One region of the Bacillus sp. DJP31 genome, then DNA from elsewhere that is predicted to be linked to it. Evidence: riboswitches for the same ligand, from Rfam matches in the RefSeq annotation. Region 1 holds a riboswitch; each other region holds the start of a gene.
What was found. A riboswitch is a leader RNA that binds a small molecule or an ion and turns the genes downstream of it on or off. The one in region 1 is predicted to bind S-adenosylmethionine.

Region 1 (2,271 bases):
TAGCTGCATTTATTGATAATGAACCCTCCACACTCTCAGTTAACCGATTAAGTGCCCATGAAAGATTAACAGCAGTAGGTCTAGAACTAGATAAGTAATCTTTGTCTTTTTGAAGCTGGGTGTGGAATGCAGTTAAATTAACATCCTCATAGCTTTTAGCGGCTAAAGCAAGCCCAAATGCGGCTGCAATTCCAATAGCTGGAGCCCCTCTTACTTTTAACGTATAAATGGCTTCCCATACGTCCTTTACTGTTCTTAACTCAATATAAACTGTCTCAAGTGGAAGCTTTTGCTGATCTAACAATAGGATATAATCATCTTTCCACTGAACAGATTGGGGAATGATTGCTGTCTTAGTCATTTTCTGCATGTACACTCCTTACGATTTCAATTAATTGTTCAATGGATTGAATTTTTTGACGACTCTTAATAAGCTGACTACCTAGTGATAAAGCTTTTCGTTTTGCACTAATTCTTAGCTCATCGTTTGAAATCCCGTCTAAATCTGCCACATGTGCTAACCCAATCGTACGTCTAATTAATTCACATCCTGCAAACCCAATCGTATCTTCAAAAATCTGGTTTAATGTAAATTCTAAATATCCATCAATACGTGAGTAAACTTCAAGGCTTTCTTCTTTCCAAAGAGTAGAGAAAGTGGTGGAAAACACATACCATGTTTTCGCTACATGATGATAGAGTGAATCCCGATCCTGCTCTGGTAATGACAGGGCATTAAGAAGGAGGTTGGCTGTAAACTGACCAATATCAAAGCCTATAGGGCCGTAAAAAGCAAATTCAGGATCAATTACTTTTGTTTCAGTTTGACTTACAAAGATACTACCTGTATGAAGGTCTCCATGTAAAAGTGATTCTCCACTCGTTAAGAACTTCTTTTTTAGCTTGGCAACCTCAAGTTTAAGACTAAGATCATTCCAAAGGTTTTCCGCATCATCTTTTAAAGCTGATTCAAAATTATTGGTCTCATGATTAAAGAAAGGATCAGTGAACACAAGATCCTCTGTTATTTTACATAGTTCTGGATTTACGAATTCTTTAGCTAGCAGCTTCTTCTGCAATGGTTCTAATGCAAAATCAGAAGTATAAAATAGTGTCTTCGCTAAGTATGTTCCGATATGTTGAGAAAGAAGAGGATAATCATTTCGATTAATAAGTCCCTTTCTTGCAATTTCTAGATGAGATAGGTCTTCCATAATAGTAATGGCTAGCACCTCGTCATTATAAAGAACATCAGGAACTAGACCTGGGACATGTTTACTAAATATTTTGAGAGCTTGACACTCAATTTTATTTCGTTGAAGAGTAAGAGGCCAGCTTTCACCGACAACCTTTGCATAGGGGAGTGCTTGTTTAATAATTATGCCCTTGCTATTAACATGATCAACAACACGAAACACAAGGTTTAGATTGCCATCTCCAATTTCATAACAAGTTAACACTTCTCCATCTTCAAATAACCGAAGTCGGATTGCTAGAGTGATTGCTGATCTTTCTGTTAATGGTTCATATATAAATTCCTTTGAAACTGCCATGATTTTACCTCCCATTTTTAATCTAGCTCCAGCACCAAGACCGCCTGAGGTCAAATAACTTGATTCAAATAAAAGGGGATTGTTCCTTTTATTTCCTTTTAGAACATTTGCTATGCCTGGGTCTAAACGGGGCGCTTACGCTTTTTGGATTGGAGGCTTTTCTTAAATAGAAAAGCCTCTTTCAAAAGAAAGAGGCTTGAAGACATAAGCTTCGCACCTCTTATCTACCAGAAAAGAATATTTCTGTGGATGTAGCACCGTGCCTTACTAGAGTTAAAGTTGATAGCGTTATTATAATGCTATAACTACCTCTAAGCGCTAAAACTGATGCGCCCCATTTCACAATGGTATTACGGTCGGTTGCTGCAGCTTCATCGGGGCCATTCCCCTCAGCCAACTCTTGATAAGAGATCAAACAATATTTAGTTTTTGTAAAAAAAAATTTAGTACTCTAGGAAAGTAAGTATTCTGAAATTTTCCACTTGGTGAAAATAATATCAAGTTACACTACCTTTTGTCAACAGTTTTAACTTAATAAAATTCAGGACGTCGATCAGCAAAAATAGGAATTTGATTTCTAACGCGTTGTACCTTTTCTATATCAATGATCCCTTGTAGGATTTCATCATCCTCGGAAGCCTCAGCCACGATTTCTCCCCAAGGATCTATAATCATTGAATGTCCAGCAAATTCATTAGCTGGGTCTGCACCTGACCGA
Region 2 (2,271 bases), on a different contig from region 1:
CTCCACTAGATGTCCCCACTTCTCAAATTCAACTAAAAATCCATCATGACCAAAAACGGTTTCTACCTCATAATGCTTTGAGGATAGATTATTCTCCTGACAAACCTCCAAGAGCTCAGACAATAATTCACTAGAATAAATGATATCTCTCTTATAACTAATCGCGATGACCTTCGAGCGAATCTCTTTTAAAGCTTGCTTCCAGCCTCCTCGTTCATGACCAATATTGTGGTGGTCCATTGCCTTGAGTAAATATAAATAGCTATTCGCATCAAATCTTTTTAAGAATTTCTCACCCTGATACTTTAAATAGGAGTCAATTTGATACGAACTTTCCAGATGATGATCACCCCAGCCATCCCGTTCCTCTCTTGAAAATCTTTGATTGAATAAGTCTGCTGAACGGTAAGAGATCATTCCAATCATCCTTGCTATACTTAGACCAAGCTCTGGATTGGCCTCATATTCTCCATTTTGCCACCGCGGATCATTTGTTATGGCATAACGCGCAATTGAATTATAGGCTATTCCAAAATCACTCAAGTAGGGAGAAGTCGCTAGCGGAAACAAAGTCTTCGCAAATTCGGGATAAAGAATTCCCCATTCAAGGACCTGCATACCACCAAGTGAGCCACCGATTATGGCATGAACCTTATGGATATTCAACTTTTCCAATGCTTGGTATTGACTGTTCACAATGTCCCTAACTGTCACAAACGGAAAAGAAGATCTATAAGGATTCCCATTTCCATCAAGGCTTAAAGGACCTGATGTCCCATTACAGCCTCCAAGTACATTCATCGTAATCACTTGCCATTTAGTTGTATCAATATATCCCCCATCACCAATGAGTCCAGACCACCATCCAGGCTGATCCCTTGTTCCGACCGAAAACTGATTACCCGTTAAGGCATGACATACAAGGATGACGGGAGAAGTTTTATGACCAATTCGTTCAAATGCAATGTAGACATCTGGAATGGTAATGCCAAGCTCGGTTGTAAAGTCCCCTATATTAATTTCGCCATATTCAGACGCTATTTCTTCCTTCACCTTCTGCATGACTCCTTCCCTTAAACTAATTGTACGTTTTAAAAATCCCCATTAAAAAAACCCACTTCAATAAGAAGAGGGTGAAAGTATACATTCATCTCTTCTTATCTGTCAGAGTTTTTACACTCTGCAGGAATTGGCACCGTGTTTTCAAGTAAACTTGAAAATCGGTTGCCGGGTATCATAGGGCCAGACCCTCCACCACTCTGGATAAGAAAACTCTATTCAATTAACGCTTCAGCTTGCTAATTCATCATTGCTATGAATTGACTATATCACAGCTCTTTTTTACCTGTCAAACTATTTTTTGAAAATTTTAAACCATCGAATTATAATCTGTTTTGATAAGAATTGTATGCACCTATTTATTAATTATGCTGAAAGTCTTTTCTCACATAGACAAAATAGGGTCTCTACTACTAATATATCCTTAAATTTCCCGGTGATTTTTATTTCACTTCTAGACTCCAGCTTTCTTAATCTTTCCTTCCCGGTGATGATGAGATTTACTGAATCCGAATTACCCTTAATCAAAATGTCAATTTGATCATGACAACTTTTATAAACCTTACAATGGCTAGCTGAAATTTGAAGATATAGGAGATTGTAATCATATTGAAAACAAATGATCATTGCTTCCTGTGGAAGAACTGGTTTCAGATGTGGTTCATTTAAAACAACCGCAGAAAATCTTTTAAGTAGCTCAATCATGTAACTCTCACTCCCGTTTTTATTCTACTTAGTGAATTCCACAGATTGAATTGAACTACCTTTATTTATCGTTCGACAGTTTATTAAGAGAAATACATAATCATACATATTTCTGTTTATTTCCTGAGAAATATGTCATTTGTTGAGAAAATTAGGCAGGACTTACAGAAGGTTTGACAGATTGAACGATTACTTAACAAATTCCAATAGAAAAGGAAAAAAGCATCCACCAAAATTGGTGAATGCCCTTCTATGCTGTAAATTGTTGGTGAAACCTTGTTTTCAAATGCTTTCTTGCTCGAAACATGTTGATTTTAACCTTACCCGCGCTCATAATTAGAAAACTTGCTATCTCCTTCTCTTTCCAGCCTTTGTTTATTTTAAGGTGAATAATTTCTTGTTGAACATTCGAAGTGAGGAAATTTCATAATAAGTAATCTACAAGTACTTTCAAATGTTTTTCAGTTCTGTATACAGAAAGTCAACCGATTGAAACGCAAATATTCT
Region 3 (2,271 bases), on a different contig from region 1:
GCCACCTTTTATTCCAAATACAACAACAGCCCCGTCTCCATCTGTTAAGTATTTTTTTGCCAAGTTGTGTGTAGGATGTGATTCAAGTCCTGGATACGTTACCCATTCAACGGCTGGATGCTGAGCTAAATATTTGGCCACTTCTAGAGAATTTTTCGTATGTTTCTCCATACGAAGCTGAAGTGTTTCTAATCCTTGTAAAATTAAGAAAGCATTAAATGGACTTAAGCATGATCCAAAATCTCTAAGTAATTGAACGCGTAATTTGGTTATAAAGGCTAATGTTCCAAAGTCATTCGCATAAACAAGGCCATTGTAGCTCGGGTCTGGTTCCGTAAAGCCAGGGAATTTCTCGCTATTCCAATTAAAACGACCTCCATCAATAACTAAACCACCAACTGAAGTACCATGTCCTCCAATCCATTTTGTAGCAGAGTGGATGACAATATCTGCGCCCCACTTGATTGGCTTGCAAAGGGATGGTGATGCAAATGTGCTATCCACAATTAATGGAATACCAGCTTCATGGGCAATATTTGCCACTGCCTCAATATCTAAAACTTGTAAACTTGGATTACCAATTGTTTCAGCAAAAACAGCCTTTGTATTTGGTGTAATGGCTTTTCTGAAATTCTCTGGATCTGTTGGATCTACAAAATGAACTTTAATGCCGTACTTTGGCAACGTGACGGCAAACAAATTATACGTTCCACCATAAAGGTTAGTAGCTGCAACAATTTCGTCACCTGCATGTGCCAGATTGAAGATGGTTAAAGTGATCGCTGCCTGACCTGAAGATGTCGCAACAGCAGCTACCCCTTCTTCCAAAAGAGCAATTCTTTTCTCTAGCACATCGACCGTTGGATTCCCAATACGAGAGTAGATGTTTCCTGGCTCATCTAATGAGAATAATCGTTGTGCATGTTCCGTACTGTGAAAAACATAGGAAGAAGTTTGATAAATTGGAACAGCACGTGATCCCGTTGTAGGATCTGGCGCATGGCCTCCGTGTAGTAATAATGTTTCTAAACCGTATGAATGATTTGTCATAGTCATTTCCCCATTTCATTATTTTATAAAATAAAAACACCCTATCTAAGAAGAGGATGCCTAAGCAAATTTCCCCTTCCTATCTTTCAGAATTAAAACTCTGCTGGAATTAGCACCAGTTACACGGAATGTAATGGTTGCCGGGTTTCAAAGGGCCAGTCCCTCTACCTCTCTTGATAAGAAGACTATTAAATTGTGGTTTGTAACAGGTTAGGCGTATGCTCGTGGCTTTGAATGGAAAAGCCGGTTGTTGAAACTGGGTAAAATCTTAATTTTTCTTGCTTAAGTGTTTGCAAATAATTTAGTACATTCTCCTCCTTGCCTTGAAGCAGACTAGCAATAACATATCCAGTTTCGTTCTTGACCACATCTCTTTGCAAAAGCTTAGTGTTGAACTTATCTAATTTACTTGAGATAGAATAATTGTTTTTTAAGGCTTTTGAAGTAGTCTCTTCGATAACTGCTAACCAAACGGATGTTGGAGCGCCATCATGCTGATTCTGTGTATGGTAGCTTGACCGTGAATGCTCGGTTTTAGGTTTTTCTTGCTGTCGAATATAAACCAAGTCCTCTATCATTGCACTAGCTGTTGCCTTTGAACCTGCCCCAGGACCTTGTAAAAGAATTGTTCCCACTAAATCTGTTGTAATAACAATTCCATTGTTCACACCTTCAACATTGTATAAAGGATGTTCTGCTCCAACAAATGTAGGTTTGACTTCAGCAGTGATTTCTTCATTGTGCATTTGCAAAGTTGCCAGTAGCTTTAAGCGAAGTCCCAGCTTTTCTCCAAGCAATAGGTCGCTTGTCGACACTTGGTTAACACCTATTTTAACTGCATCCTCCCAACTGGGTTGCTCTTGATAAATAAGGTTACTTAATATCATGAGCTTATAAAAAGCATCTGTTCCTAAAACATCGTTCGAAGGATCTGCTTCAGCGTACCCAAGCTCCTGGGCTTCTTTTAAAACATCATCAAAGTTAGCTTTTTCCTTCCTCATTTTCGAGAGAATATAATTACTCGTTCCGTTCAAAATGGCTTCCACTTTTAAAATGCCATTTACCTGAAGGAGTTGAATAATTGTTCGTAGAAGAGGAATACCACCCGCTACAGCTGCTTCAAAAGTAAGAAACCGATGATGAAGAGAAGCATATTCAGAGAGTTCTTTCCCTTTATGCGCCAGCAATTCCTTATTCGCACTGATAACATGGCTACCTTTT

Region 2: linked by a shared signal. The riboswitch ahead of metX (homoserine O-acetyltransferase MetX) and the one ahead of mtnK (S-methyl-5-thioribose kinase) in region 1 are both predicted to bind S-adenosylmethionine.
Region 3: linked by a shared signal. The riboswitch ahead of ACOI1C_RS19675 (PLP-dependent aspartate aminotransferase family protein) and the one ahead of mtnK (S-methyl-5-thioribose kinase) in region 1 are both predicted to bind S-adenosylmethionine.

What each region holds. Positions count from the first base shown of each region.
Region 1 covers NZ_JBMERO010000008.1:117,095-119,365, reverse strand. Annotated here, with positions in the region: gene mtnA (S-methyl-5-thioribose-1-phosphate isomerase) at 1-361, opposite strand, end outside; gene mtnK (S-methyl-5-thioribose kinase) at 354-1,553, opposite strand; SAM riboswitch class I at 1,771-1,963, opposite strand; gene ACOI1C_RS09840 (carbon-nitrogen family hydrolase) at 2,085-2,271, opposite strand, start outside.
Region 2 covers NZ_JBMERO010000032.1:15,944-18,214, reverse strand. Annotated here, with positions in the region: gene metX (homoserine O-acetyltransferase MetX) at 1-1,062, opposite strand, end outside; SAM riboswitch class I at 1,155-1,270, opposite strand; gene ACOI1C_RS19660 (hypothetical protein) at 1,426-1,764, opposite strand; gene ACOI1C_RS19655 (hypothetical protein) at 2,015-2,155, opposite strand; gene ACOI1C_RS19650 (thioredoxin family protein) at 2,215-2,271, opposite strand, start outside.
Region 3 covers NZ_JBMERO010000032.1:18,507-20,777, reverse strand. Annotated here, with positions in the region: gene ACOI1C_RS19675 (PLP-dependent aspartate aminotransferase family protein) at 1-1,056, opposite strand, end outside; SAM riboswitch class I at 1,127-1,233, opposite strand; gene ACOI1C_RS19670 (homoserine dehydrogenase) at 1,239-2,271, opposite strand, start outside.